Regions from separate parts of the Apilactobacillus pseudapinorum genome, predicted to be linked through region 2. Evidence: riboswitches for the same ligand, from Rfam matches in the RefSeq annotation. Region 2 holds a riboswitch; the other holds the start of a gene.
What was found. Region 2 has a riboswitch for lysine ahead of ABWU86_RS01875 (amino acid permease). Riboswitches for the same ligand answer to the same signal wherever they lie in the genome.
Positions count from the first base shown of each region.

Region 1: linked by a shared signal. The riboswitch ahead of yjeM (glutamate/gamma-aminobutyrate family transporter YjeM) and the one ahead of ABWU86_RS01875 (amino acid permease) in region 2 are both predicted to bind lysine.

Region 1 is NZ_BAABVU010000026.1:76,444-92,441, reverse strand. Features, by position in the region: gene ABWU86_RS05580 (GntR family transcriptional regulator) at 1-9, opposite strand, end outside; gene ABWU86_RS05575 (ArsR/SmtB family transcription factor) at 76-408, opposite strand; gene ABWU86_RS05570 (cadmium resistance transporter) at 420-983, opposite strand; gene ybaK (Cys-tRNA(Pro) deacylase) at 1,096-1,590, shown strand; gene ABWU86_RS05560 (HD domain-containing protein) at 1,601-2,242, opposite strand; gene ABWU86_RS05555 (DUF1836 domain-containing protein) at 2,335-2,832, opposite strand; gene ABWU86_RS05550 (HAD-IC family P-type ATPase) at 2,886-5,237, opposite strand; gene ABWU86_RS05545 (aldo/keto reductase) at 5,330-6,187, shown strand; gene ABWU86_RS05540 (hypothetical protein) at 6,259-6,513, shown strand; lysine riboswitch at 6,580-6,761, shown strand; gene yjeM (glutamate/gamma-aminobutyrate family transporter YjeM) at 6,918-8,417, shown strand; gene ABWU86_RS05530 (serine hydroxymethyltransferase) at 8,702-9,934, shown strand; gene ABWU86_RS05525 (hypothetical protein) at 9,961-10,476, opposite strand; gene ABWU86_RS05520 (MFS transporter) at 10,492-11,739, opposite strand; gene ABWU86_RS05515 (P-loop NTPase family protein) at 12,116-12,577, opposite strand; partial or broken gene ABWU86_RS05510 (C40 family peptidase) at 12,684-13,439, opposite strand; gene ABWU86_RS05505 (hypothetical protein) at 13,692-14,006, shown strand; gene ABWU86_RS05500 (IS6-like element IS1216 family transposase) at 14,060-14,740, shown strand; gene ABWU86_RS05495 (C39 family peptidase) at 14,801-15,319, shown strand; gene ABWU86_RS05490 (hypothetical protein) at 15,352-15,534, opposite strand; gene ABWU86_RS05485 (biotin transporter BioY) at 15,601-15,998, opposite strand, start outside.
Region 2 is NZ_BAABVU010000012.1:78,560-94,557, reverse strand. Features, by position in the region: gene ABWU86_RS01895 (sulfite exporter TauE/SafE family protein) at 1-697, opposite strand, end outside; gene ABWU86_RS01890 (phosphatase PAP2 family protein) at 845-1,513, shown strand; gene ABWU86_RS01885 (lp_1002 family arylesterase) at 1,535-2,353, opposite strand; gene ABWU86_RS01880 (GNAT family N-acetyltransferase) at 2,412-2,900, shown strand; lysine riboswitch at 2,945-3,123, shown strand; gene ABWU86_RS01875 (amino acid permease) at 3,234-4,691, shown strand; gene ABWU86_RS01870 (deoxynucleoside kinase) at 4,809-5,450, shown strand; gene serS (serine--tRNA ligase) at 5,722-7,005, shown strand; tRNA gene ABWU86_RS01860 (tRNA-Val) at 7,310-7,382, shown strand; tRNA gene ABWU86_RS01855 (tRNA-Lys) at 7,385-7,457, shown strand; tRNA gene ABWU86_RS01850 (tRNA-Leu) at 7,494-7,577, shown strand; tRNA gene ABWU86_RS01845 (tRNA-Thr) at 7,600-7,673, shown strand; tRNA gene ABWU86_RS01840 (tRNA-Gly) at 7,679-7,750, shown strand; tRNA gene ABWU86_RS01835 (tRNA-Leu) at 7,763-7,848, shown strand; tRNA gene ABWU86_RS01830 (tRNA-Arg) at 7,874-7,947, shown strand; tRNA gene ABWU86_RS01825 (tRNA-Pro) at 7,960-8,033, shown strand; gene ABWU86_RS01820 (CtsR family transcriptional regulator) at 8,160-8,627, shown strand; gene ABWU86_RS01815 (ATP-dependent Clp protease ATP-binding subunit) at 8,643-11,147, shown strand; gene rpoB (DNA-directed RNA polymerase subunit beta) at 11,424-15,023, shown strand; gene rpoC (DNA-directed RNA polymerase subunit beta') at 15,041-15,998, shown strand, end outside.

The DNA.
Region 1 (15,998 bases), on a different contig from region 2:
ATCAGCCATTGCATTCTCCTTGTGTATTTTTTCTAAAAATCAGTATAACAGATTTATAAAAGTAGTTATACATCCCTAGAAAAGATTCTTTGGATGGGGCTTGCCCACCAACTCGTGTTTGACGTGATTAATCATGTCCGCAATCATCTCCACGATGTGTGGATCATCAACGGTATACAACACCTTGTTGCCTTGTTTTTCTTTGCAAACAATTTGATATTGATGCAATAAATTTAATTGCTTAGAAACTACCGGTTGTTCTAAATCGGTTAGTTCGCAAATGGAATTAACACTGATGGGTTCTGAAGCTTCCATTAAACAAGTCACAATCCGAATTCGTCTTTCGTTGCTTAAGACTTTATAAATCTTTGCGACTTCAGCGATTACTTCTTGTTTTGCCATTGCCATCTTATCATCTCCTAAAACCAACTAATCACATGTGTAATCAATCCACTATCGAATAATACATAAATTCCGACACCAATATACACGACCTTGGTTAAAATTTCACCGTATTTTTCCATTAAGTCGTTAATTGATTGAATATTACCAATCGCCTTAATTAATAAAATAATAAGTAGTGATAATACAGTCAAAACAACTATCACTTCGATAATTTGTACAGCACTAATAGTTGATAAAACTGGTAAGAATAACGACAAGTTACAACCAGCACAGACTGATAAGTAAGTAATTAACGTAATCACGACTGGTGATTTATGATTAACTTCTTTTGCTTCTTCATCCTCATCTTTTAATGCCATGTAAATTGGAAGCAATCCTAACAATCCTAACAACCATTCTGGTAAGAATTGATCTAAGATTTGACCGACACTAAAGCTTAAAATCAATAAAGTCCATAGTCCTAATAAATATCCCATCATTACTGACTTTAAATTATATTTCTTCAATAGTAGAAGTAAGATAAAGAAAAAATCTAAATTAACTCCTAAAAACGTAACTAATATTAATAACCAATTCATTTGTTCACCTCATAATATATCTGTTTTTATATATACCATTTTTAATATGTTATATCTTACCATGAGAACATTGTAAAATCTATGCTAAAATGAATACCGAGGTGATTTTGAAATGGGCAAAAAGAAAGCAAAGGTCCACAAGACATTAGTGGAACAAATTCTTGATAAAAATAACATTTCTTATATCCAACACCAGTTCGCCACTCATGACGAAAATAACGTGGCGCAATTAGAAGTCGAAGCAGATACAGATCAACATACCATCTACAAGACTTTAGTTTTAGAAGGTAAAACGACTGGTCCTGTCGTCGGCGTGGTGCCATTGGATCAACATTTAGATGAAAAGAAATTAGCCAAGGAATCTGGCAATAAAAAAGTGAATATGGTGCCTTTAAAGGATCTTTTAAAGACCACCGGTTATGTACATGGTGCAAACACACCAATCGGAATTTATGAAAAATTCCACTACCCTATTTATATCGACAACGAAGCTCAAAGACAGGGTCAAATTTTAGTCTCATCAGGCCAAGTTGGTCGTTCCGTTGAATTAGACGCTAACGATTTAGTTAAATTAGTTAACGGAAAATTCGTGGATATCGTTAAATAATCCGTAACTATTAATGAATGCCTCGCCATTCGTCTATAAACTCATTAACAAATTCCTGCATGAACTTCTGACGATTAGTTGCGATTTTCTTCGCAGCATTTGTATTCATTAAGTTTGGCAATTTAAATAACTTCTCATAAAAGTGATTAATTACCGTTGTATGTTTACGGTATTCGCTTTTGTCCATATTCTGGCGAGGTGTTTGAGCGGGGTCATAAATGGTATCGCCAAAGTGACCCCCAAAATACATAGCGCGAGCGACGCCGATGGCGCCAATTGCGTCTAGTCGATCCGCATCTTGGACGATTTGACCATCAATTGATAGAGCATATTGATGAACCAAATTAGCACTATATGACATGTGGGTGATGATATCCATCACCGCATCAATTTCAGTATCAGTGTAAGCAAGACTCTTTAGTTTTGTTTGGACTGATGCTTCTTGCTTATCGACATCGTCAACAAGTTTATCATCAATCACATCATGTAAGTATGCAGCGGTAATGACAATCTTTTCATTCACACCATCTGTTTGTTCCGCAATTATTTCAGCTAATGACACAACTCGTTCAATGTGGGCAAAATCATGTCCGGTGGTATCATCTTGTAGTTGTGATTTCACATATGTACGTAATTCTTCTAAAGTTTCCATCAAAACATCCCCCTGTGATTTATTTCTATTTTAGCTGATTTAGATTTAATTCGATACAAAAAACGCCCTACAACTTGTAGGACGTTTTTTTATTATTCATGTGTCATATCAGCGAAAATTTCATTAGCAATCAAACGGTTCACAATCGTGTCCGCAATAGCACTCAATAAGTTTTCGATATCTGTCCCATCATGCTGGACTTGTTCGCCATCAGCAATATGGTGCAATCTTTGCACTAGCATTTCGATAAATTCATCGTAGGCTTGCTTGGGAAATTGTTGTTTGGTAACTTCATCAATTCCTTGTCGAATATCCTTAATTGAGAAAACTGGTTTTAATAAACTGATAATAATAATATCTGCCACATGGACAGTTTGATATTTTTTCTTTACTGGCGCAAATGTCGCCTTATTTTTTACGTAATTATTTACCATTGACTTAGTGACTGTATCCATCCCTAATGGTCCGATAGCTTCATTTACGACAGCCACTAGTTGATCCATGTATAAATCAAACTTAGGAAGTTCTTCCCACTTAGGGAGGGTTACTTCTTTCATTTGATTTTGCCATTTAGTGTACTTGCTGTTCATTCGATCACCCCGTTAACGTAATTATATCACATCAACTAGTATAAAAAACTAGCTTAAATAGCATCGCTAAATTTTTCTGGGTTCATTTTAACTAACACACGGTGAACAATTGAAGAAATCAAGATAAAGACTGGAACAGCAGTTACCACCACAATTGATGCTGGAATAATAATTGGCATCGTAAAGACGTCAACTAATGAAAACGCCTTAGGGAAGAATAAGAATATCGCCGCAAAGATAACAATCGATGGTGCGATAATTGAAATCTTAACATTATTCAATGGACGAGATGCTTTAAATAAAGCAATCCAGTACACGCATCCGGTTACCAACACACTAATTGTAGCTCGTTGAATATAATTAAAGTCGAAAGCTTTTCCAATGTAGATAATCAAGACCACATATCCCACGATAGTAATCGCAGCTGGTAATGCGACTTTATAAATCTTGGAACTAAACTGGTTAGTTACTCTTTGATAGTTAGGGGCTAATGCCAATAAGAATGATGGTAATCCCACCATAAAGGTATTGATTGGTGTCAATTGAATAGGTTGGAACGGATAACTATGAATACTAAACATAAATAGAATCGAAAGTGACAACGAGAACATTGTCTTAATTAAATACAATGAAGCGACACTTCCGATGTTATTGATAACACGACGTCCTTCTGCTAAAACATCAATCATCGCAGCAAAGTTAGAATTAATCATTACAAAATCCGCAATTCCCTTTGTGCTTTCACTACCGGATGCCATCGCAATTCCACAGTTCGCTTGTTTCATTGCTAACATATCGTTAACCCCGTCACCTGTCATGGCAACGGTATTACCATTTAATTGGTAAGCACGAATCAAACGTTTCTTTTGTTGTGGCGTTACTCGACCAAAGACCACGTATCGTTGCACCAATTCTTGATAGTCAGCATCAAATTCAACAGTTGTCATGTCAACAAAGCGGTCACTGTGATCTAAGCCCACTCGTCGCGCAATCGCACTAACCGTTTTAGGATCATCCCCTGAAATTACACGTAAAGCAACACCTTGTTGCTTAAAGTAATCAAGGGTAGTTGCTGCATCCGGGCGAATTTCATCACTGATTAAAATTAAACCTAATAATTCAACATCATCCAATGGTTCTTTCAACGAACGATGACTTTGGACTAACGCTAAGACACGGTAACCTTGGTTCGCATATTCATCGATTGTCTTTTGGGTTGATTCATCCATTTCAGGAACAATAAATTGAGGTGCTCCCATAACAAAATTACCATCGTCAGTTTCGACTCCACTCCACTTTGTTTCTGATGAGAATGGGAATTTACTACTTAAGGTTAATTCAGGGTCATCAATCGCCTTTTTAATCGAAGTCGAAGTTTCGTTATCGTCTTCAAACGCGTATACGATGCGACCCAGAGTTTGTTTTAATGCGGCTTCTGAATGATTTTGAAGTGGTAAGATTTTTTCAAATTGAAGCTTACCAGTAGTAATAGTTCCGGTCTTATCCAAACAAATCGTATCAACACGGGCTAGAGTTTCAATCGCTGGCAATGCTCTAACTAAGACCTTATGACGAGCTAGTTTAGCAGCCGACACAGCTAGAGTGACTGATGATAATAGAACCAATCCTTCTGGAATCATTCCAATCATCGCCGCAACCGTTCCTAGCAAAGCTTTATTGATGTCGTCACCACGAGCTAATTTGGTAACTAGTAGTAATGCCCCCAATGGCACGATCACAAAGGTAAGCCATTTAATAATCTTGTTGATGGTTTTCAACATCTTACTATCAGAATCTTTATGAGTACGTGTCACTTCAGATTCCATTCGGTTAACGAATGTTTCATCACCGACTTCAGTCGCCACGATGCGGGCGCTTCCACTAATAACAAAACTTCCTGATGTAATCGCATCACCGTGTTGCTTTTCGATTGAATTAGTTTCACCAGTGATTTGAGATTCATCAACTTGAAGTGATTCGGATGTTAAGACTTTTCCATCAATAGGAATTTGGTCACCATGACCGATTAATAAGACGTCGCCTAGGACGATTTGATCCGGTTTTATCTCTTTGGTATGACCATCTCTGACTACCCGAATTAAACCTTCAGATAAAATCGCCATCTTATCTAATTGTAATTTCGAACGAATTTCTTGAATACTACCAATGACGGTGTTGGAAATCGCAATCACTAAAAACAAAAGGTTTTTGTAATCGCCAGTATAAAAGACCATCGCAGCTAAGACGATGTTAATCAAGTTGAATAACGTGAACGTATTCGTTTTTAAAATTTGCGGAATCGTTTTAGTAAAACCAGTGCGCTTAATATTATGCAAACCTTGGTTATACAAACGTTTTGCTTGTTCTTCGGTTAAGCCCTTTTGGCTATCGATTTTAGATTGCAATATCAACACCCCTTTTAGATGTAAAAAATTTGATTTATCGGCTTTTAATGAACTATCATAAGGATGGTTAAACTAAAAAGGAGGCCTTTTATATGCCTAACTCAATTTCAGATACCATTAAACTAAATGACGGTAACCAAATGCCTATTTTAGGATTTGGAACCTACAAATTAGCTGATCAAGATAGTATGGACGCTGCCATTGATGCAGCGTTTAAGGCTGGTTATCGATTATTTGATACTGCCCAATTCTATAATAATGAACATCTACTAGGAAATTCAATTAAAAAGCTACAAATTAACAGAAATGAAATATTTATCACCACAAAAATACCAGAACCAAAACAAGGTTATCAATCCACTTTAGATGCGATTGATGAATCATTAGCTAATCTCCAAACTGATTACATTGATTTATTGTTGGTGCACTGGCCTGTCCGTAGCCACTTCTTTGAAACTTGGCGTGCCTTTGAAGATGCCAAAAAAGCAGGAAAAGTGAAGTCAATTGGGGTAAGTAATTATCACCAAACTCATTTGGATTTATTAAAGACCCAAGCAACTGAAATGCCAGCCGTTAACCAAATCGAAGTGCATCCCTACCTAAGTCAAAAATCAATGTTGGCTGCCAATAACGAAGAACAAATCGTGACCCAAGCATGGAGTCCTATGGGCCGTGGAGCCACTTTGCACGATGAAACAATTCAAGCGATCGCTAAAGCACATGGTAAGTCAGTCGCTCAAGTCATATTAAGATGGCATCTACAAAACGGTGTCGCGATTATTCCAAAGTCCAGCACTCCTGAACGAATCTTGGAAAATGGCGACTTATTCGACTTCGAATTATCAGATCACGAAATGCAATCAATTGATGACTTAAATCAAGATATGCGTACTGGTGACGACCCCGAAGTAGTTTATGAAATTGAACACCAATATCCTCGTCATAAATAATTTAATTAAAAAGTAATTATATTAGGTGTATAATTACTTTTTAATAATACATATATAAGGGGTTTTAAGTTATGGGTTTAATCATTTTTGCAATTGTTTTAATGTTTGTCCTTGTCGGAATTGGCTTTGCAATTGTCTTCACCTGCCTTTTCGTCGCTTGGCTATTTAGTTTATATTTTGATCGCGACGAAAGAAAACGCGCAAGTCGTGAAATGGATTTACAAACGCAACAAACAGAACAAATGGTTAATCGTCTAAAAGCTCAAAACCAACAAATGAGAGAACAAATTTCCCGTCGTGAACAGGAAAATCACAACAATAATTAATGAATCTATAATTTTTTGTTTACAATTTTTTTATTTAGCGTTAAAGTGTAAATAACTTAATAATTTATCTAAGGAAGAGGCGCAGATGTTAAGAGTAGCTTAGGAGAGCCATTTAGGTGGTGTTGATACTAAGTTAAAGGGACATTTGCCGAAACAATTAGTTTCCTAAAAAACTAACTTGTTGGGTCCTAGTTGAATAAGCTAGGGACTGTCGTGAATGGAGATATTCACGGGGTGCTTTTAAGATTATACGTAGAGAAATTTAACACGATAATAATTTTAAAAGGACTATTCTAATTCGAATAGTCCTTTCTTATTGAGTAGGCCCCCTTTTGATAACAACAATCAATTGGTGGCCTTTTTCTTTACCTTAGCACTCTTCTTTTGAGAGGAGAATGATTTTTATGGATAAGGTTTCAGTCAACAAGAAGATTTCAACGATGGGATTGGTTTTAATTATCTTTTCAACCATTTTTGGAATTTCAAATTCGCAAACAGCATTTTATCAAATGGGATACTCAAGTATTCTCTGGTATGTATTAGGAGCAGTGCTATTCTTCATTCCTACTAGTATGATGTTCGCTGAATTTGGTTCATCATACAAGGATGCTCACGGTGGAATTTATTCCTGGCTTGAAAATTGTATCGGTAAAAAGTGGGCATTCATCGGTAGTTTTACTTGGTTAGCCGGATGGATCATCACTTTAGTTTTCATGTTAACTACAATGTGGATTCCACTAGCCGTTACTATTTCAGGACATGATACTACTGGTAGCTGGCACATCGGTTCACTGGATTCAACCGCAACTGTTGGGATTTTAGGTATTATCGTGATTGTAATCGTAACTTGGTTAGCAAACCACGGTATGAAGTCAATCGCGAGCCTATCTTACTTCAGTGGACTTATCGGAATTTTCGATATGGCAATTTTCATTTTACTATCAATTTTTGTTTTAGCAGCTAACCATGGTCACTTTGCTGAACCAGTTACTGCCCATGCATTAATTCACTCACCAAACCCTGCATTCCAATCACCAATTGCTGTATTTTCATTCCTAGTTTACGCAATCTTTGCATATGCTGGTATGGAAACATTAGGTAGTATTACCGACAACACTAAGAACCCTAAGAAGACTTTCCCACGTGCCGTGGTGATTGCAACTGTAATCATGACTGTTGGATACTTAGTTGGTATTTTACTATGTGGAATTAGTACTAATTGGCTACATACTTTAAGCGGTTCAAACGTTAACTTAGGTAACGTCCGTTTTGCATTATTAACTAACTTAGGTTACGTCTTCGGTCACAACTTCTTACACTTAAGCGTTGCGCAATCACTAATAGTTGGTCAATGGGTAACTCGTATCACTAGTTTAACTGGATTCCTAAGTTACGCTGGGGAATTTATTTTCCTAACATATGCACCAATCAAGTCATTTATCGAAGGTTCACCAAAGGAACTATGGCCAAGTCGTTTAACTAAGATTAACCGTTTCAACGTCCCTGCCAATGCTCTTTGGGCACAATGTTTCGTCATTGTCTTAATCATTGCTGGTATTTCCTTCGGTGGATCAAGTGCCCAAACTTTCTACACTATCTTAACTGACATGAACAACATGACAACAGCAGTGCCATACCTATTCTTGGTTGTCGCATTCCCAGTATTTAAGAAGCACATCACCCAAACTAGTGATAATTTCGTCTTTTACAAGAATAAGTGGTCAACTTGGATTACTTCTATCGTGACAATTTTAGCATTAAGTTTTTCAATTATTTTTACCACCCTACAACCACTATTACAAAATGACTTCCAAACCGCATTCTGGACACTATTTGGACCCGTCTTCTTCATCATCATTGCATGGAGTTTTTACCACCGTTTCCAAAACAGAATTCCAGATTAATGCAAAAAATAGTTTGACAGTCTAAATTTTTTGATATATTCTAATTGCAACTTGAAAGTAGTAATTCAAATCAACTAGTTAAGCGAGTATCTGATTTAGTGCAACGAGATACCTAGTTCTTGAATGAAGGCAGTCAAGCTATATCAATTGAATCGAAATCTTAATGCGCATTAAGAACCAGAGGTATCAAGTGTGAGCTTGATATAAAATAAGGTGGAACAGTGTTGAAACGCCCTTGTACGAAAGTACAGGGGCGTTTTTTATTACTAAAGGAGTATCAAATTATGTATGATTTTTCAAAAGAAGATCCAGAGATTTTTAACGCCATTCAACAAGAACATCAACGTCAAGACAATGTGATTGAATTAATCGCATCAGAAAACATCGCATCACAAGCAGTTTGCGCCGCCCAAGGCTCTGTGTTAACCAATAAATATGCGGTAGGTTATCCCGACAAACGTGTCTATACCGGAAACGAAGCAATTGATGAAATTGACAAGATTGCGAAACGTCGTGCCGAAGAACTATTCAATGCTGAATACGCCAACGTACATCCCCACTCAGGAAGCCAAGCTAACCAAGCGGTTTACGCTGCTTTCCTAGAACCCGGCGACAAGATTTTAGCAATGAGTGAACACGCTGGTGGTCACTTTACCCACGGTCAAAAACATAACTTTTCCGGTCAACTATACGAATCACATTTTTACGGTGTGGATCCAGAAACTGAATTACTGGACTTCGAAAAAATTCGTGAAATCGCCTTAGAAGTCCAACCTAAGTTAATCATCGCTGGTGCTTCCGCATACAGCCACGTGATCGATTGGACTGAATTCAGAAAAATCGCTGATGAAGTTGGTGCCATTCTAATGGTCGATATGGCCCACATCGCTGGTTTAGTCGCTGCTGGTGTGCATCCTAATCCAGTTGAAGTCGCTGACGTAGTAACTTCAACCACTCACAAAACTTTACGTGGCCCTCGTGGTGGACTAATTCTAGCTAAAGCCAAATACGCGGAAAAACTAGACTACGCCGTTTTCCCAATCTCACAAAGTGGTGCCTTAGAACACGTTATTGCTGCTAAAGCGGTAGCATTAGGCGAAGCACTTCAACCATCATTCCATCAATACGCAATTGACGTCATTAAGAATGCTCAAGCAATGGCTGCCATCTTCAACCAAGATGACAAGATCCGCGTTGTTTCTGGAAATACAGAAAATCATGAAATGACTTTAGATTTAAACCAAACCGGTCTAACTGGTCATCAAGCTGCCGAATTACTTTACAGTGTCGGCATCGCCACTAACAAGGAACTATTACCACTAGAAGACGGTAATACTATGGAAGGAATCCGTATCGGAACTCCTACTATTACCAGTCGTAACTTCGATGAAAGTGACGCTGAAGAAGTCGCTGAAATCATTATCAAAGTATTAAATAACCCTAGTGATGACGCCCTATTAAATGACGCCCGCGAACAAGTTAAAGCACTAGTTGCTAGTCATCCTATTAATAGATAAAAATAAAAAAGCACTGACGTGCTTTTTTATTTTGGATTATTTAAGATACTGTTGATTACGTAGTACACCACAATTGAAACTACTAGCCGTTTATTAGTAATCACATTTTGGTAAATACTGTGTAGCCAACTCTTCAAGTAATCTCCATGATTATTAACGTTGTCATTAATGATCTGATTATTGCTCTTAATATAGTAGAAATTGACCATAAAAAACGCCACAATCAAAAGCAAATATACTAACGCCAATAAGAAATTAGCTGAAATCAGGCTAAAAATAAGAGCGAATAAATTAAAACCAACAACTGATAAGTAAATTGTGTACACTATGACGCTTAGCGCTTTACTTTTAAAAAGTGATGCAACAGTGTAATAAATTATTAAAAACGCCATTGGTACCAGTTTATAGTAGAAATTAATTGGTCTTATTGATATCGCGAGGTTAAATTGATTATCAGTAAGTGTCCATGTGATTAAAGCAAAAATGACAATTGCGACTGCACTGTAAATCAAAATGTTTTTCTCGAATTTTTTTGTTTCCATTGTTGATGACTCCTTTTACACATTGGATGAATACTTAATAGATAATACCACCAAATATCCAATACTGATAGCAGACATTAACATTAATGCAAACCACCCAGATATAGTTGATAATCCAGCTGCTAACACCCCGGCAATCGCCGAACCAATTGGTAAACCAAAAGTCACAATCGTGTAGAAAGCGCCCATTCCTCCACCAACTTTATCTTCCGGTAAATTTTTAATGATAAAAGCGTCAATTTTTGGATTAGAAATCCCAGCAAAATAACCACTTAAAAAGATTAATACTAATAATAGGTATACGTTTGGCAAAGCAACTATTGATAACGGAATGATAAAGAACATCATCATTTCAAAAATTAAGTTATGTTCAATTGTCATAGCATAGAATCGGTTAAATGGAATCACTGATCCCATAATCATTCCTAAAACCTCAATCGTATCAACAGCTGCAACCGTAAATCCAAAATTAAACAATGTTAGCGCATGATTACCTAAAATCGTAATACTTAGCAATGTGGTTTGTAATGCGCCAATTAAATTAAAAGCAGTAAAGATGATTAAAAAGTGTTTCAACTGTTTAATCTTAATTATGTACTTAAAGTTTTCTTTGATGCTTTCAAAATTATCCTTGTTAAAGGCATAAAAAGATTCCGTACTAGTCTTCTTAGGTTTTGGTTCATTAACCTTAATATTATGTAAGACTATCAGTGATAGGAAAAATGAAAAGGCATTGATCAATGCGAAGACAGCAAAGTTAAAATGAATTAAAGTCAGGATGAAGGCACCGATTGGACCACCAATCAAATCCAAGGTTTGAGAAATTCCACTTTGCACCCCGCGCACCTTCGCTAAATCATCAGACGAAACGTGTTTCTTTAGAATTGGTAACTGCATGTATGAACTAAACGTCCCCAGCATGTCACTCATGACGTTAATTAGTAAAACTAACCCGAAGACTAACCAGTTCTTTTCAATGTTAATGAACATTGATAGGAATAAATATAGAAGAATTTGTGCAACTCTAACATTAATTAACCCTTTAAACTTACGACTAACCTTATCGGCAAAGAAACCCAATAAGAAATTCAGTAAAAACGGAATTGTTGAAATAATACCGACTGCTGAAATCGCAATCTTGGCATTCGGTGTGTGACTTGCATAGATAACAAACACAATATTAAATAAAGTCGTGCCAATGCCATTAAGCACACCCGAATAAAAGAGCTTTCTGACGACACTGTCTTGTTTGAAGATTATCATCCACAGACCCCCTTTTGATAAAGTTTATTGCATTTTTATAATCATAATTTAATGATTGTCTAACAATACCATTATACCAGTTAGGGTTCAAACTTATTGTATGTAAAATAAAAAAGACCATCTTGAGAGAGAGCGGTCTTTTTTGAGAGAGATAAGAGATAATTTTAGAGAGATGAGAGGTCTCCCTAATATCAATAAATATGAGTTAACTGATCGCCTTATGCGAACAACTGTTCTTATTATATATGACGATTCAGAAAAACACAAGTGATAATATAAAATATTTAGTATAAATAAGCAAGTGTTTATAACCAAATAATGTAAATTTTAATAAGAAATTAATTATTTGTTCGCTAAATGCCATCGTATCAACATCTTAAAATAATGGTAATTTATTGATATCTTCAATTATTCGATTAATTTTTTCATTAATATCCAATTCATCTAGTTGTTTTTCTAATTCATCAATTTGATCATATGGTTGAAATTGTTCTACTAATCGTTCTCTACCATACGAATCATCCCTTTGTTGGTCCAATTGAATCGTTTGGTCTAACGTTAGATTTAAATAATAAACTAAAGTTTGTTCGCCAAACATTTTAATAACGTTCTTAATTGATTCTGCATAAATATCTTTAGGTAGTTGGCCTTCAATGATGACGTATTCAAAACGCTTTTGACCATATTGCGCTAACTTAGTCATGGTTTGAGTGTCATCATCTGCAGATGGTTGAATTAATAATGTTTTATTGATGCCAAGTTGTTCTTGGAGTTTAGCAGCTAATGTTGTTTTACCGCTGGATTGGTTACCACGGATGATAATTAGTACTGGTTTCATATTCGACCTCTTCTTTTTTGGAGGAATTTTCCCCTCCCCTATTCATCAGGTCTAATTATACCAAAATAAAAAACAGCCCTATGAATACAGCTGTTTTTGTTTTATATTATTTTGCAACCCAAGGTCTAGCAACGTATCCAGTGTGAGTTGAACGTGCGTAGATGCTTGAAATTTGCACACGTGGTGGCCAACTTTCAATCATCTTGTCATTACCTAAGTATAATGCCACGTGCCAAATAGTTTTAGTGCCTGGTTGGTAGTAGAAAATTAAATCTCCACGTTTTCTTTGGCTAAATGGAACAAACTTAAATTTCTTAGAAGCCCATAGACGACGTGAGTTCCATTCGTTGCCAGGATGTGCATGTTGGATCGCACTAACTGGCGCAGGATTAATTCCACCAGCATATAGAGCTTGAACCACTAAACCAGAACAATCGTTACCATACTTAGGACTTGAAGATGCACCATAAATGTATGGATTACCTAAGTACTTATATGCTTCTTTAATAGCTGCTTCAATGTGGGCTTTGTTACCTTGAGTGATCTTAGCACCTAGTGGAGCAACGTATTTATCGATATCGTAGAAGTCACTCTTCTTGAAACCTAGTTTAACCCAGGTTTTAACGTCTACGTTACCAGTGACTTTTAGATTGTGCTTACGTTGGAAGTTTTCCACCGCTAGTTTAGTAGCATAGTTGTATTCATAGTGACCAGTACCAATTGGTCCCATGTTAATACCTAAACGACGCATAATCTTTAAAGTCTTGATTCCTTCGTAACCGACTTTAACGGTATAACCAACCTTCCCCACCGGTTCAATTTGTTTATCAGAAATTTGATAATATTGTTTGGGATTTTGGTAAACATGTGCAGATGCATCAACATTATGTAGTAGTGAAACAGTTCCAAATGATGCAACTACCAAAACCGCAAACCAAATCTTATTTAGTCTTAGCATAGTAAGTCCCCCTAGTAGTTATAACAATATTATATTACTCCTATAACATGTCTAATTTCTCTTAAGATTCCTTAATATCAATTAAGAATTCTTAATAAATTTAATGTGATTATTAGATTATAATTAATCTTATCAATTCCATTGGGGGAAACATTAATGAAGAAGTCAGTTTATAAAATGAGCTTGTTTTTAATTAGCATGACGTTCTTGATTGCGATGACTAATGTGAATGCAGCCAAGGCGGATGCATCTAACCCGTCTGCGACAGCAACAAGCACTGATACAAGTAGTACTACCAACAATACATATACACCGGGGGATAATAGCAGTTCTTCGAACCAAACTAATTCGCAAACTACTGGCGATAACAGTTCGAACAACTCTACTAACGCGCAACCAAATGTTGATACCAATAACTACTACCAAGTAATTTCAACACAAAGCGTCAGTGGTTCTGTTGCAAAGTTTTAAATCTACTATCAAATAAGGTAGAATAATAGAAAAAGATAGCAGGAGGAATGACGATGAATCATTTTAAAGGAAAGCAATTTCAGCAGGATGTGATTATTGTAGCCGTGGGCTACTATCTTCGTTATAACCTTAGCTATCGTGAAGTTCAAGAAATCTTATATGATCGTGGCATTAACGTTTCTCATACGACGATTTATCGTTGGGTGCAAGAATATGGCAAACTACTCTATCAAATTTGGAAAAAGAAAAATAAAAAATCCTTTTATTCATGGAAAATGGATGAAACGTACATCAAAATTAAAGGAAAATGGCATTATTTGTATCGAGCCATCGATGCAGATGGTTTAACCTTGGATATTTGGTTACGTAAAAAACGGGACACACAAGCAGCCTATGCTTTTCTTAAGCGGTTAGTGAAGCAGTTTGATGAACCGAAGGTTGTAGTCACAGATAAAGCCCCCTCTATTACAAGTGCCTTTAAGAAACTAAAAGAATACGGCTTTTATCAAGGGACAGAACATCGTACCATTAAATACCTGAATAATTTGATTGAACAAGACCATCGTCCAGTAAAGAGACGCAATAAATTCTATCGAAGTTTACGCACTGCCTCACCCACGATTAAAGGTATGGAAGCCATCCGAGGATTATATAAGAAAACCCGAAAAGAAGGCACTCTCTTCGGGTTTTCGGTCTGTACTGAAATCAAGGTATTATTGGGAATCCCAGCTTAAATCATAGATACCGTAAGGGATTTTATTCTTTATTTAAAACTTTGCAACAGAACCGGTTGGATTAAGACATCCGCACTAGATTCATCCTCATATAAGATCAACCATGTCCCGCTAATCGGTCAATTACCACAACTACCTACTGGTTGTGAAATTACCGCTGTGACTATGATGATTAATTATCAAAATAAGAGTAACTTAAAGAAAACAGATTTGGCGAAAGAAATGCCAAAGAGCAAAAATCCAAATAAAGGATTCGTCGGCGATCCATTTAAAAAATCAGGTTGGTACATTTTCCCACCCGCTTTGATGAATCTAGTTAAAAAACACCTAGGATCTAGTAAGTTATTTACTGGTAAATCCACTAAATTCCTAAAGAACTACCTTCGAAAAACTGGTCACCCGCTTGTGGTATACGTAGGAGATATTGATAACTTTCCTAATCACGCTGTTACCATGACTGGTTTTGACAAGAATCACATTTACTTTAACGATCCTTGGACTAAAAAGAGAACATCATTAACCAACGCTAAATTTGAATACCATCGTAAGTATGTTCAAAAAAAGGCAATTGGATATTAATAAAAAAGCAGTAAGTCTTAGACTTACTGCTTTTATTTGTTTTCATATTCAGCTAAAACACGTTTCCATTCAGAAACATGTTCTGGTGTATCTGGCTTAGGCATTAACATGTAGTTAAACTTAATGTCGTCGTTGTCCTTAGCTCCTTTTGTGGCTTCAACAACTGGACGTAACTTCCAGCCCAGCATTGGATTAATAATCTTAGATGTATCCATCTGATCATCTCCTTATGTATTTGCCACCATTATATACGTATACTTTATAAATGAGAACTAAACTGTTTATTTTTTGTTCAAAATTGGTAGTAAACGAGTTGCGACTAAAGCGGCTACGATTGCTTTTAAAACATCGCCTGGAATGAATAAGCAATTAGCTAAGAATGACTTATCTAACCCAATGTGACTTTGGAATGAAATGAAAACAATCGCAATTGCATAGGCAATCACTACACTGACAATCAATGTGTTGATGAATAAATTAGTGAAACGGTTTGGATCAAAGAAGCGACTCAATGCATTTCTGAAGAACGCCATCAAACTTGGCATTAATAGCCATGATAATAGGTAACCACCAGTAGGTCCGGCGAAGATTACTAGTCCCCCACGGAAACCAGTTAAAACAGGTAATCCGACAGCCACTAAAATCATTAATAGTAATACTGAAATGGTCCCCTTTTTAG
Region 2 (15,998 bases):
GAACTGCGACTTGAGGTAGGATTGATCCGTTGAAGAAGTAGACTGTTGCAGAAGCTGCAGCGGTAACTCCCATCATTAAGTTACTAGTAGCACTTGATGGTTTTAAAGGCATCTTCATGAAAGTATCCATGGCGATAACTTTAAATGCACCAGAACCAATTCCTAATAAACCAGAAGCTAGGCCGGCACCAAACATTACTGATAGTCCACCGGGGATGTTTTCTACTTTATAATCAATTTGTTTCTTTTCTGACTTATCATAGTATGAAGAGTTTAAACGAAGCTTTTCAGCTAGTTTATCATCTTTAGTACTTAGATTTGACTTACTTTTGTTTAATAGTTTTTTAACCATGTTGAAACCAGAGAATAATAGCAAAAGTCCAAATAATATGTAAAGGTATTTAGGCTCTAACACGCCAGTAAGTAAAGCACCAGATAAAGCACCAATGGTAGTAGCAATTTCTAAGAACATTGCGACACGCAAATTTAAAACTTCATCCTTTAAATAAGCAATGGTTGAACCAGAACTAGTAGCAATAACTACGATGATACTAGCGCCTATTGCGTATTTAATGTCCATGTGGAAGAAGAGTGTTAGGACGGGGGTAACGATAATTCCACCACCAAGTCCTAAAATAGCACCACCAATACCGGCAATGATACCGATGATGATCATTAGTACGGCTGTTTCAATCAAAATATTTTCCTCCTAAAAAATTAAAATCATTTAATATTATAACAATTATTAGAATCATTGCACTTAATAAAGCAATTCTTAATTATTTTAGGCTCTGGAAATATGTTATAATAATTTTAAAAGTGATTAGGGAGGATCGATGCGATTATGATCATCGATAAAGATTATACCCGTGGTTTTAGAATCTTCGGTGGAGCAGTACTATCACTAATTGTGACTCTATCTGTAATGATTGATTCAGGGTATTTAAGATTTTTAGATTCAGTAATGATTGGAGCAATCCAAAAGTCTGATGGAGGAATTAAGGATGCTTTAATGCACTTAAGTACTACATTGGCCAGTCCTAAATTTGATATTATTTACGTATTAATCATGGCATTTTTTATGTGGGGCTTTAAGTTCAAGCTACAAGCGCTTTGGGCAATCTTTACTATTATTGGTGGGGATATAGTTGGTTTCGTCTTCAAAGAAATTGTGAGAAGAGCTAGACCAGCATTACACAGTGCTTCAGATACTGGTTTTAGTTTCCCATCAGGTCACGTATTAGGAATCTTTATTGTTATCAGTATCATTTGGATCATCATTATTCCGGTAATGAAGAGTGATAGATGGAGAATTGCAATTCAAATTCTATCTGTTATTTTCTTACTAATGGTAATGATGTCTAGAGTATACCTAAATGCGCATTACCCAACAGATACCATTGGAGCAGTATTAATTGCTTACACATGGGTTCAAATTTCAGAAATTTTCTATGTAAAATACGCACCAAGATTGAAGAAAAATTGGCGTCCCGTTTTACATTCATACTTATAAAATAAAAAAGAACTGATATTATCAGTTCTTTTTATTTTGCCAAATTTCAGCTAACCAAGTAATTGCTAGGTTAAACCAAGTTGCAACGCGTTCGTTATTTGAATCATCATTCCATGATGTTGTAGAGTTGGCTAATCCCATTCCGTGAGGACCGTGATGGAAAATATGTAATTCGTTATCCACACCGACTTCATTTAAACTAATTGAATATTTCAATGCGTTTTGCACTGGGACGAATGGATCGTCAGCGGTATGCCAGATGAAAGTAGGTGCGTTTTTCTTGCTAACGTATTTATTAGCTTCAATTTGTCGGTCATCATTGACCCAATTTAAGATGCTTTCAGAGTCTTTGGGAAAACCGTCGTGTAAGTTAATTACAGGGTAGCTGAGGATAACTGCATTGGGTTTTAAAATATCTGAATTATCCACATGTGCATAATCCATTAGCCATTGTTCATGGTAAAAGTTATTATAGAGACTGCAGATGTGGCCACCGATGGAGAAACCAGCGATAACAATGCGGCTGGTATCAACGTTATATTCATTGGCATGTTCTTTAATGAATTTAATGCTGTTGGCTAGTTCGACTAGCGGATTAGGCATTAATGGTAATGCTTCGTGTTCAAAGGTATATCTTAAATAGAAACTTTGATAACCTTGCGCGGAGAAATTAAGGGCAAAGTTTTCGGCTTGTTGTAGTGAGATATGGGTATAAGATCCACCAGGGACAATAATTACTGCTGGATATTTATATTGATTAGTTTGCACATCTGCAGATTTAAGATATCCTTGAAGAAATGCACTTGAGTTTTCGCGGATTGATTCTCGAATAATTTTCATGAATGGACCTCGTTTACTAAAAATAATTAACTATATTTTAACGCAAGGAGCAATAAGTGTGGATAAAAATGTGAATAAAGAAATAGAAGTAACAGAATTATATGATACTGACTTTCCTGCCTATTTTGAAATGATGAGTGATTCAGTGATGGCTCAAAAGACCGGGTTTGAACCGGTAGAAGATGAACAAAAAGCTAAAATGTTATTTGAATCCGAAAATGATACAAATAAAACGTACGCAATTAGGCTAAAAGATACCCACAGATTAGTGGGACTTATTAACATTTTCCCAGAAATTGGGGATAACTTTGAACCTGATTTTGAAAATGTCGAACTAGGATATTTTATCAACACAAGTTATCAACAACGTGGATATATGACCTATGCATTACAATGGGTGCTAGATCAGGAAATGGATGGGGTGTCAATAGTAGAAGCCACCGTTGATGTTAATAATATCGCATCACAACATTTACTATTAAAATTAGGTTTTACACAGGTGGATAAGTACGATGATAATTTAGTTTATTCACAAAAATTAAAATAATCATGTTGTAATTGGGGATATCTTAGGATATAATTATTTTCATAAATCTAAGAAGAGGCGCAGCTAACAAGAGTAGCTAATCTGAGCTGATAAAGCAGTGATGAAGATTAGTGAAAGGGAAAGACTGCCGAAACAAGCAATCACTTTATGGATTGTGCGTTGGGCTCTAGTTTAATAGACTAGGGACTGTCGTGATAATTTATCACGGAGTGCTTTTATGATCGATAATTAAAGTTACTGATTATGTGGTCTCTTCTTGCGTTTTGCAGGAAGGGACTTTTTTAGTTATTTATCATTAGTACCTCTTAGAAATAATAAAAGAGGGTGAAGTCAATGAGTCAAAATTCAGATAACACAGTGAAGAGAGGTTTAAAGACCCGCCATGTTTCAATGATTGCCTTAGGGGGTTCAATCGGAACTGGTCTTTTTGTTGCCTCAGGTTCAGTAATTAGTCAAGCTGGACCGGGTGGAGCATTAGTTGCATATTTATTAATGGGATTAATGGTTTACTTTTTAATGACTAGTTTAGGTGAAATGGCAACTAATACACCAATTTCAGGTTCATTTGCTGCCTATGCCGGTAAGTACGTTGATCCTGCGCTTGGTTTTGCGATGGGTTGGAACTATTGGTTTAACTGGGCAATTACTGTTGCGGTTGATATTAGTACCGCAGCCCTAGTTGTAAAGTTCTGGTTACCACATTTCCCAAGTTGGATTTTTAGTGCCGCTACTTTGGTATTGATATTAGCTATCAATGCACTATCGGTTAAGTCATTCGGGGAAACAGAATTTTGGATGTCCATTATTAAAGTGGTAACTATCTTTATTTTTCTAGGTGTCGGTATTTTAACTATTTTCGGTATCATGGGTGGTCACTTCGTTGGTCTATCTAACTTTACATTTAAGAAGGCACCATTTGTTGGTGGTCTTCCAATGATCCTAGCAGTGTTCGTTGTGGCTGGTTTCTCATTCCAAGGAACTGAATTAGTTGGAATTACTGCTGGTGAATCAGATAATCCCAGAAAAGCTGTTCCACTAGCAATTCGTGATGTTTTCTGGAGAATCATTTTATTCTACATTCTTGCTATTTTTGTTATTGGAGCAATTATTCCTTACACTAGTCCTGATTTATTAGGTTCAAGTGCTACTGATGTTGCAATCAGTCCATTCACAATTGTCTTCAAGCGTGCTGGATTGGCTGCCGCTGCGTCTGTGATGAACGCTGTTATCTTAACTTCTGTTATTTCATCAGCTAACTCAGGTATGTATGCATCAACTAGAATGTTATACTCAATGGCTCACCAAGGTTTCGCGCCTAAGATTATGGGTAAAACTAACCGTCGCGGAATCCCGGTTGGGGCATTATTAGTTACTACTGTGATTGCATTATTCACATTTATCACTAGTATCGAAGGACCACAAATCTACCTATGGTTAGTGGCTGCTTCTGGTTTAACTGGATTCATTGCTTGGGTCGGAATTGCAATTTCACATTACCGTTTCAGACGAGCATTCATCAAGCAAGGTCATAGTCTAGATGAATTGAAGTACTCTGCAACATGGTTCCCAATTGGACCAATCATTACTTTGATTCTATGTATTCTAGTTATCTGTGGTCAAAACTTAACTTCATTTGCGAATTTAGATTGGGAACAAATTGGAATTACTTACATTTCAGTTCCACTTGTATTAATCCTATACATTGGTTACAAGATTAAGAACAAGACTCATCTAATTCCGTTAGACGAAGTTGATGTTGCGCCATCAGATTTAAGAGAACAAGAAAAATAAGATTAAAAGATGCTAAGAATTAGCATCTTTTTTATTTTCCCGCGAGATTGTCGTATTCAAAAATAGTCTGATGTATTAAAATAATATATAGATGAAACTCAACTTAAGGAGACTAATATGATTGTACTTGCTGGAACAATTGGAGCGGGAAAGACCTCTTTAACTAAATTATTGTCAGAACACTTAGGATCAACTGGTTACTATGAATCTGTTGATGACAACGAAATTCTACCTTTATTTTATAAAGACCCTAAGAAGTATGCATTTTTACTACAAATCTACTTTTTAAATACTCGTTTAAACAACATTGAAAAGGCACAACATGAAAAGTTAAGCGTTATGGATCGTTCAATCTATGAAGATTCATTATTATTTCGTCTGAATGCGGACATGCAACGTGCCACTTCCACTGAAGCCGATATCTACGACTCATTGTTAGATAATATGATGGAAGAAATTCCAGGTTCACCTAATCAAAAAAATCCGGATTTATTAATCCACATCAACATTTCTTTTGAAACAATGTTAAAACGTATTCAAAAACGTGGTCGTAGTTACGAACAAGTGGATAAGGATCCAGAACTTTATGATTACTACAAAGATTTAAACCAAAGATATGATGATTGGTATGCTAACTATGACTTATCACCAAAGATGGAAATCGACGGCGATAAGTTAGACTTCATTGAAAGCGAAGATGATTTAGCGAAAGTATTAAAACAAATTGATGAAAAAATTGCAGAATTACAATTAAAGTAGTTGCTAATTTAAAACTTTTGTAATACTATTAAGTCAACAAATAAACGCAATGTATGTTTTAAGTAGACACTTAAGAGATGTAATGGTTGGTGCGAATTACAAGTCGAAATTCCAGCATACGAAAAAGCGGGTAGGTAATGCTACACGGTTAGTGACCGTTATCACCATACGAGTGTTTAGCTTATGCTAAGAACTTGGGTGGTACCGCGAAAAGAAGACCTTCGTCCCAATGGATGGAGGTCTTCTTTTTTATTTTCAGGAGGTATGTATTATGTTAGATATGAAAATGATTCGTCAAAACGCAGATTGGGTAAAAGAAAAGTTAGCTACTAGAAATGTTAAAGCTGAAACTATCGATGAACTATTAGGTTACGATGAAAAGCGTCGTGAACTTATTGTGAAGAGTGAAAGCCTAAAAGCGAAGAAAAATGATGTTTCAAAGAAAATTGCCGAAGCAAAGCGTAACAAAGAAGATGCTACTTCAGCTATTGAAGAAATGCAACAAGTTGGTAAGGAAGTTAAAGATTTAGATGCTGAACTAGAAAAGGTTCAACAAGATCAACAAGATTTAGCTGCCCACTTACCAAATATTCCAGCAGATGAAGTCCCAATCAGTTTAACTGAAGAAGGTGCTGTGGAATTAAGAAAACATGGTGAACCACGTAAGTTTGACTTCCAACCTAAGAACCACTGGGAAATCGGTGAAGACTTAGGAATTTTAGACTTCGAAGCTAGTGCTAAAGTTGCTGGTAGCCGTTTTGTTTACTACATGGGAGCAGGAGCACAATTAGAACGTGCCATCTACAACTTCTACTTGGATCAAAACGCTAAAGCTGGTTACAAGGAAGTCCTTCCTCCATACATGGTTAACTCAGACTCAATGTTTGGAACTGGACAATTTCCTAAGTTTAAAGAAACTAAGGCTGGTTTCGAAATCGCAGATAGTGATTTAACTATGATTCCAACAGCCGAAGTTCCATTAGTAAATTACTACAGAGATGAAGTAATGGATGCTGAGAAGTTACCTGTTAAGTTTACTGCACTTTCACCAGCATTTAGATCTGAAGCAGGAAGTGCTGGACGTGATACCAGAGGTTTAATTCGTTTGCATCAATTTAATAAGGTAGAAATGGTACAATTCACTAAACCAGAAGATTCATGGGATGCACTAGAAAGCATTACTGCTCATGCCGAAGAATTACTAGATATGCTAGAAATTCCATACCACGTAATTACTTTAACTACTAGTGATATGAGTTTCACTGCTGCTATGACACATGATATTGAAGTTTGGATGCCTGCTCAAGGTCGTTACCGTGAAATTTCAAGTTGTTCAAACACTACTGATTTCCAAGCTCGTCGTGCTCACATCCAATACAGAGATGAAAATGGTAAACTTCAATTCGTTCACACATTAAATGGTTCAGGATTAGCCGTTGGTAGAACTGTTGCTGCTATTTTGGAAAACTTCCAAAATGAAGACGGTTCAATCAGTATTCCAAAGGTACTACAACCATACATGGGTGGTCGTACTACTATTGCCAAAGAAGATTAATACTATTTAAAACAATAAAGAACCGCCTAAGATATTCTCTTAGGCGGTTCTTTATATATAAAAATAAGCTGATATTATATGAGGAGATGCTAGTAAAAAAGATCAAAAATGAATTAATAGTCATTTTTTGCAAAAAAAGGTAGACGAGGAATGCATTTTTCGATATAATATTTTTTGTTGAGTTATTAAACGGCTTACCAATAGCAATGCAAAGTAAAATATTTAAAATTTTTCTTGACATGAATTGCTTTAAATGATAATATTTAATAGTTGTCTTCTTAAGAGATAACTTGATTGACCTCATGGAGGATTAGCTCAGTTGGGAGAGCATCTGCCTTACAAGCAGGAGGTCACAGGTTCGAGCCCTGTATCCTCCATTGAGCCGTTAGCTCAGCCGGTAGAGCATCTGACTTTTAATCAGAGGGTCGGCAGTTCGAACCTGCCACGGCTCATTGGCTCAATGCCATATACAATTTAATATTTACCATGCGGGCGTGGCGGAACTGGCAGACGCGCTAGATTTAGGTTCTAGTTTCCTTATGGAAGTGGGGGTTCGAATCCCTTCGCCCGCATTGCATTATTTGCAAAAATGCTGCCGACTTAGCTCAGTTGGCTAGAGCGCTTCACTAGTAATGAAGAGGTCGGGTGTTCGAATCATCTAGTCGGCATTTATGCGGAAGTAGTTCAGTGGTAGAACATCAGCTTGCCATGCTGGGGGTCGCGGGTTCGAATCCCGTCTTCCGCTTTGCATACTTCTGCCGGGGTGGCGGAATTGGCAGACGCACAGGACTTAAAATCCTGCGGTCAGTGATGACCGTACCGGTTCGATCCCGGTCCTCGGCATTATTTTTAATTTAATATTTATTATGCACCCATAGCGCAACTGGATAGAGTGTCTGACTACGAATCAGAAGGTTGTAGGTTCGACTCCTACTGGGTGCATTTTTTTTATTTCGGGAAGTAGCTCAGCTTGGTAGAGCACCTGGTTTGGGACCAGGGGGTCGCAGGTTCGAATCCTGTCTTCCCGATAATATAGATAAAAAAGAGAAAATGTTAATTCATTTTCTCTTTTTATTTTCGGTAAAAATCTTTGCATTTCAACTATAATTCCGTATAATTATAGTCAAGATTAGTCAAAGAATTGGGGTGGTAACATGCAAGGAAAAAACATTTCCGATATTATCGAAAGATATCTAAAGGAAATGATTGCTGAAGATGAACGTGTTGAGATTAGTAGATCTGATATTGCCAGTCACTTTGATGTTGTACCATCACAGATTAATTATGTGATTAAGACTCGTTTTACTATCCAAAATGGATACGTCGTAGAAAGTAAACGAGGTGGCGGGGGTTACATCCGCATTGAAAAAGTGAAATTATTAGATAATATTGAAATTCTAGACACGTTAATAGATGCAATTGGCACTGACCTAACTCAAAGGGAAGCTAAAGCAGTAATAAATACTTTAGTAGTAAATGAGCTAATTACTGACAATGAAGCTGATTTAGTGTTAGCATCTATAACTAAACAAACTCTAGCAATCGGTAACACATTACTTGAAAATCAGATTAGAGCAAACATAATGATCGCCATTTTAGATCATTTAAGATACAAGAGCTAGAAAGTGAGGCATAACATGGATAACATTTTTACTCCTAGTGCAAAAAACGTTTTAATTATAGCGCAAGAACAAGCCAAAATTTTTGGTCATCAGGCTATCGGAACTGAACATTTATTACTAGCTTTAGCGATGGAAACTAACGGAATCGCAAAGTCGGCATTAAAACAATGCGATATTAATGAAGAAGATATCAAGGGTGAAATCGAAATTTTAGTTGGTTATGGTAACCTAGATCAATACGATCAAGATTCATACTTGCCATATTCACCAAAGACAGAACAAATGCTAACTATTGCAGGTCAAGTTTCAAAGAAATATGGTGCTGCTAGAATTGGGACTGAACACTTATTAATCGCCATTTTAGATACACCAGAAACTGTCGCTACTAGAATTTTGGAAAGCATGAACGTAAGAGACATGAACTTTATTAAAAAAGTGCTATTACGTAAGATGGGCTTTTCATCAAACCCAAATTCAAACCCAAATGCGAAAAATATTCCATTGCCAGGTGGCAAACCATCAGTGGCTAACGGAACTACACCAACATTGGATTCATTAGCAACCGACTTAACTAAGGCTGCTAAAGATGGGTTAATCGATCCTACAATTGGTCGAGATGACGTTATCAAACGTGTCGTCCAAATTCTAAGTCGTCGTACTAAGAATAACCCTGTGTTAGTTGGTGAAGCAGGGGTTGGTAAGACTGCTGTTGTGGAAGGATTAGCGCTAAAGATTGCTAACCGCCAAGTACCAGAAGATATGGAAAGCAAACGTGTCATGATGCTTGAAATGGGAACTTTAGTTGCTGGAACTAAGTATCGTGGTGAATTCGAAAAACGTTTAATGAAGATTATCAGCGAAATTAAATCAGTGGGTAACGTCATTTTGTTCATCGATGAATTACACACCTTAATGGGCGCTGGTGGTGCTGAAGGAGCCATTGATGCTTCTAACATTTTAAAACCAGCATTAGCTCGAGGCGACTTACAAACTATCGGTGCCACTACATTGAACGAATATCAAAAGTACATTGAAAAAGATGGCGCTTTAGCTCGTCGTTTCGCCACTGTTTCTGTGGAAGAACCAACTAGAGATGAAGCAATTCAAATTCTAAAGGGAATTCGTCCTAAGTATGAAACTCATCATCAAGTTAAGATTACTGATGAAGCCATTGAACAAGCGGTTGATTTATCATCTCGCTACATTAGTAACCGTTTCTTACCTGATAAGGCGATTGATTTGATGGATGAAGCAGCAGCGATGATTAGGATTGATAATTTAGACGATGAAGATCCATTGGATGAATTACAAAACCAAATCGCTGATTACAGTAAGGCACTAGAAAGTGCTATTGAAGAACAACGTTTTGAAGATGCTGTTAGTTTAAGAGAAAAAGAACAAGCAGCTCAAAAAGAATTAGCTGAAAAACGTGATAAGATTGCAAGCCAACGTGAAAAAGACCAAAAAGAACACAAGTACAATATTTCAGAAACTGGTGAAGATGTTGCTAAAGTTGTATCTGAATGGACTGGTGTACCTGTTACTAAGATGACTAAGACTGATAGTAAGCGTTTAGTCAACCTAGAAAGCATTTTGCATAAGAAGATTATTGGTCAAAACGAAGCTGTCTCTGCAGTATCTAGAGCAATCAGACGTGCAAGAAGTGGAATTAAAGATCCTAACCGTCCAATTGGTTCATTTATCTTCTTAGGACCAACGGGTGTTGGTAAGACTGAATTGGCTAAGGATTTAGCTGAAGAAATGTTTGGTTCAAAAGACGATATTATCAGAATTGATATGTCAGAATACATGCAAAAGGAATCAGCTTCTCGAATGGTTGGTTCAGCTCCTGGATACGTTGGATACGAAGAAGGTGGCCAATTAACTGAAAAGGTAAGACAACACCCATACTCAGTTGTTTTATTTGATGAAGTAGAAAAGGCCCATCCAGATGTCTTCAACTTGCTATTACAAGTGCTAGATGATGGATACCTAACTGATTCCAAGGGTCGCCACGTTGACTTCAGAAACACTGTGCTAATTATGACTTCTAACTTAGGTGCTGCCGCACTTCGTGATAAGAAGACAGTTGGTTTCGGTGCTGAATTAGATAAAGACGATGAAAGCTACAAGCTAATGAAGAAGACTGTTGAAGAACAAATGAAACGTTTCTTCAGACCAGAATTCTTAAACCGAATTGATGAAACAATTATTTTCCATGAACTAAACCAAAAACAAGTTCAAGAAATCGTTAAGTTAATGACAAACGACTTGTTGAAGAGAGTTCATGATTTAGGTATCAACATCAAGATGACGCCGGCTGCAATTGAATTGATTGCTAAGAATGGCTTTAATCCTGAATATGGTGCGCGTCCAATTAGAAGAGCGCTTCAAAATGATGTTGAAGATAAAATTTCTGAAGAAATTCTTGCTGGTTCAATTAAACCAGGGGATGAAGTTTCAATCGGAGCTTCCAAAGGAAAAATTACAGTTACGAAAAAAGAAACTGTTCACGCATAAAAAAAGAGAGGATTTAGCCCTCTCTTTTTTATATGCAAAGCATTGACTTAACTATTCTTTTAGAGTATCATACTGAGTATATAACTATGAAATGAAATGCGTGTCGGCGATCTATTGTCCGTCAGATGCGCCTATATCAACCAAAAATAAGCGTCAATCGAGATTGCTTGTTTTGGTTTTTTTTTGCTCATTTTTAGAAAAAATCAGTAAAAAAGTGCAATTGTAACACAATTGTAATATTTCATTTTCATAGAATTTTTTGGAGGGGTGAAGAACTTGGCAGGACATTTAGTTAAATATGGTAAACACCGTATTCGTAGAAGTTACTCACAAATCAAGGAAGTTCTTGATTTACCTAATTTAATTGAAATTCAAACCGATTCATACAAGTGGTTCTTAGATGAAGGTTTGCGTGAAATGTTTAACAGCATTATGCCAATTGATGATTTCCAAGGAAAACTATCCTTAGAATTCGTTGATTACCAACTATTAGAACCTAAGTACACTGTTAATGAAGCAAGAGATCATGAGGCTAACTACTCAGCTCCACTTCATATCACATTAAAATTGACTAATCATGAAACTGGTGAAATCAAGACCCAAGATGTTTTCTTTGGTGATTTTCCATTAATGACAGATCAAGGTACTTTTATTATCAATGGAGCAGAACGTGTAATTGTTTCACAATTAGTTCGTTCTCCTGGTGTTTTCTTCCATAAAGAAGAAGACAAGAACGGCCGTATCAGTTACGGTACTACTGTAATTCCTAACCGTGGTGCATGGATGGAATTCGAAACTGATGCAAAGAACTTATCTTACGTACGTATTGATAGAACTAGAAAGCTACCAATTACTGAATTAGTACGTGCTTTAGGTTTTGGCTCTGACGATGAAATTACTCAAATTTTAGGTAGCAATGACAGCCTTTCATTAACTCTTGAAAAGGATGTTCACAAAGATACAACTGATTCACGTGTTGAAGAAGCCCTAAAAGACATCTACGAACGTCTACGTCCTGGTGAACCTAAGACTGCTGACTCTTCTCGTAGCCTATTAACTACTAGATTCTTTGATCCAAAACGTTACGACATGGCTCCAGTTGGTAGATACAAGACCAACAACAAGTTGAGCTTAAAGACTCGTTTACTTGGATTAACCCTTGCTGAAACTTTAGCTGACCCAGATACTGGTGAAATTATTGCTAAGAAGGGTACTGTTGTTGATAAGAATGTTATGAAGGAACTAGCTCCATACTTGGATCGTGAAGACTTCAAAGCATACACATTCAACCCTTCAGATGAATCAGTAGTTCCTGAGCCAATGACTGTTCAAATCATTAAAGTACAATCAGAAACTGATCCAGACCATGTTGTTAACATGATCGGAAATGATAACATTCCTGAAGATTTCCACCACATTACTCCGGCAGATATCATTGCCTCAATCAACTACTTCTTTAACTTACAAGAAGGAATTGGTGAACCTGATGATATTGACCATTTAGGTAACCGTCGTATTCGTTCTGTTGGTGAATTACTACAAAACCAATTCAGAATTGGTTTAGCTAGAATGGAACGTGTTGTTAGAGAACGTATGTCAATTCAAGACACTACAACTGTTACTCCACAACAATTAATCAACATTCGTCCTGTAGTTGCTTCAATTAAGGAATTCTTTGGTTCATCACAATTATCACAATTCATGGACCAAACTAACCCATTGGGTGAATTAACTCATAAACGTCGTCTATCTGCATTGGGACCTGGTGGTTTAACTAGAGACCGTGCCGGATACGAAGTTCGTGACGTTCACTACACTCACTATGGTCGTATTTGTCCTATTGAAACTCCTGAAGGACCTAACATTGGTTTGATTAACTCACTTTCAAGTTATTCTAAAGTTAACAAGTACGGTTTCGTGGAAACACCATACCGTCGTGTTTCATGGGATACTCACAAAGTTACTGATAAGATTGATTACTTATCAGCTGACGAAGAAGATAACTTCGTAGTTGCTCAAGCTAACTCACCATTAAATGAAGATGGTTCATTCAAGAACGACGTTGTTATGGCTAGATACAAGTCAAACAACATCGAAACTAAGATTGAAAACGTCGATTACATGGATGTTTCACCTAAACAAGTTGTTTCTGTTGCGACTGCATGTATTCCTTTCTTGGAAAACGATGACTCCAACCGTGCCCTAATGGGTGCCAACATGCAACGTCAAGCTGTTCCTTTGGTAAATCCACATGCTCCACTTGTTGGAACTGGGATCGAATACAAGGCAGCTCATGATTCTGGGGTTGCTCTAATCTGTAAACACCCAGGTACTGTTGAATATGTTGACGCTGACGAAGTTCGTGTTAGAAGAGAAGACGGTTCATTAGATACTTACAAGCTAATGAAATTCCAACGTTCAAACGGTGGTAAAAACTACAACCAACGTCCAATCGTTCGTGTAAACGACAAGGTTGACGCTGATGAAATTCTTGCTGATGGTCCATCAATGGAAAACGGTGAATTGGCCCTAGGTCAAAACCCTGTTGTTGCATTTATGACTTGGCAAGGTTACAACTTCGAAGATGCCATTGGTATTTCAGAACGTTTAGTTAGAGAAGATGTATATACTTCAATTCATATTGAAGAATACGAATCAGAAACTAGAGATACCAAACTTGGACCTGAAGAAATGACTAGAGAAATTCCTAATGTTGGGGAAGAAGCTCTAAGAAACCTTGACGAAGAAGGAACTATCAGAATTGGTGCTGAAGTACATGATGGTGACATCTTAGTTGGTAAGGTTACTCCTAAGGGTGTAACAGAATTATCAGCTGAAGAAAGATTGCTACATGCTATCTTCGGTGAAAAATCTAGAGAAGTTCGTGATACTTCACTACGTGTGCCTCACGGTGGTGGCGGTATCGTTCAAGACGTTAAGGTCTTCACTCGTGAAAACGGTGACGAATTAGCTCCAGGTGTTAACAAGATGGTTCGAGTATACATTGCTCAAAAACGTAAGATTCAAGTAGGGGACAAGATGTCTGGTCGTCACGGTAACAAAGGTACTGTATCAATTGTTATCCCTGAAGAAGATATGCCTTACTTACCAGATGGTACTCCAATCGATATCCTATTGAGTCCCATGGGTGTGCCTTCACGTATGAACATCGGACAAGTTCTTGAACTTCACTTAGGTATGGCTGCTAGAAAACTTGGTATCCACGTAAGTACTCCGGTATTCGATGGTGCTCGTGATTCTGATATTTGGGATGCTGTTAAGGAAGCTGGTATGGCTTCAGACGGTAAATCAGTTGTTTACGATGGTAGAACTGGTGAACCATTTGACAAACGTGTCGCTGTTGGGGTTATGCACTACTTGAAACTTGCCCACATGGTTGATGACAAGATCCATGCTCGTTCAATTGGACCTTACTCATTAGTTACTCAACAACCACTTGGTGGTAAAGCCCAATTTGGGGGACAACGTTTCGGGGAAATGGAAGTTTGGGCCCTAGAAGCTTATGGTGCCGCATACACACTACAAGAAATCTTGACTTACAAGTCAGATGATGTTGTTGGTCGTGTTAAGACATACGAAGCAATCGTTAAGGGTGAACCAATTCCTAAGCCAGGTGTTCCTGAATCATTCCGTGTTCTTGTTAAAGAACTTCAAGCTCTTGGATTAGACATGAAGGTTCTAAATGATGACAATGAAGAAATCGAACTTCGCGACTTAGATAGTGAAGACGATGACAATGTCTTAAACACTGATGCTTTAAGCAAACTAGCTGAAAAGCAAAGACAAGGCAAGGAAGAAACAGACGAAGAAAAGTCTGAACAAGATGATAAAGCAAACACCAACTTTAAGGAATAAAGAAAGGGGACTATCCATTGGTCGATGTAAATAAATTTTCAAGCATGCAAATTGGATTAGCTTCTTCTGATAAGATTCGTAGTTGGTCATTTGGTGAAGTTAAAAAGCCAGAAACTATTAACTACAGAACCTTAAAACCAGAAAAAGACGGTCTATTCGACGAAAGAATTTTTGGTCCTACAAAGGATTGGGAATGTGCTTGTGGTAAATATAAACGTATTAGATATAAAGGTATTGTCTGTGACCGTTGTGGAGTTGAAGTTACTCGTGCCAAAGTACGTCGTGAACGTATGGGACACATTGAACTTGCTGCTCCAGTAACACACATTTGGTACTTCAAGGGTATTCCAAGTAGAATGGGTCTTGTATTAGACATGAGTCCACGTGCTTTGGAAGAAATTATCTACTTTGCTTCATACGTTGTTACTGATCCTGGTGATACTCCACTAGAAAACAAGCAACTAATTTCAGAACAAGATTACCGTGACAAGAAACTAGAATACGGTAATCGTTTCCAAGCAAAAATTGGTGCTGAAGCAATTAGAACTTTATTGAACAATGTTGATATCAATAAAGAAGTTGCAGAACTAAAAGATGAACTTAAGAAAGCTACTGGTCAAAAACGTGTTAGAGCGGTTAGACGTCTAGATATTCTAGAAGCCTTCTTACAATCTGGTAATGACTTATCTTGGATGGTAATGGAAGCAATTCCTGTTATTCCACCTGACTTAAGACCGATGGTACAACTAGAAGGTGGCCGTTTCGCTACTTCTGACTTAAATGACTTGTACCGTCGTGTTATTAACAGAAATAACCGTTTGAAGAGACTATTAGATCTACATGCTCCTGGTATCATCGTTCAAAACGAAAAACGTATGTTACAAGAAGCTGTTGATGCTTTAATCGATAACGGTCGTCGTGGTCGTCCTGTTGCCGGTCCTGGTAACCGTCCACTTAAGTCTCTATCACATATGC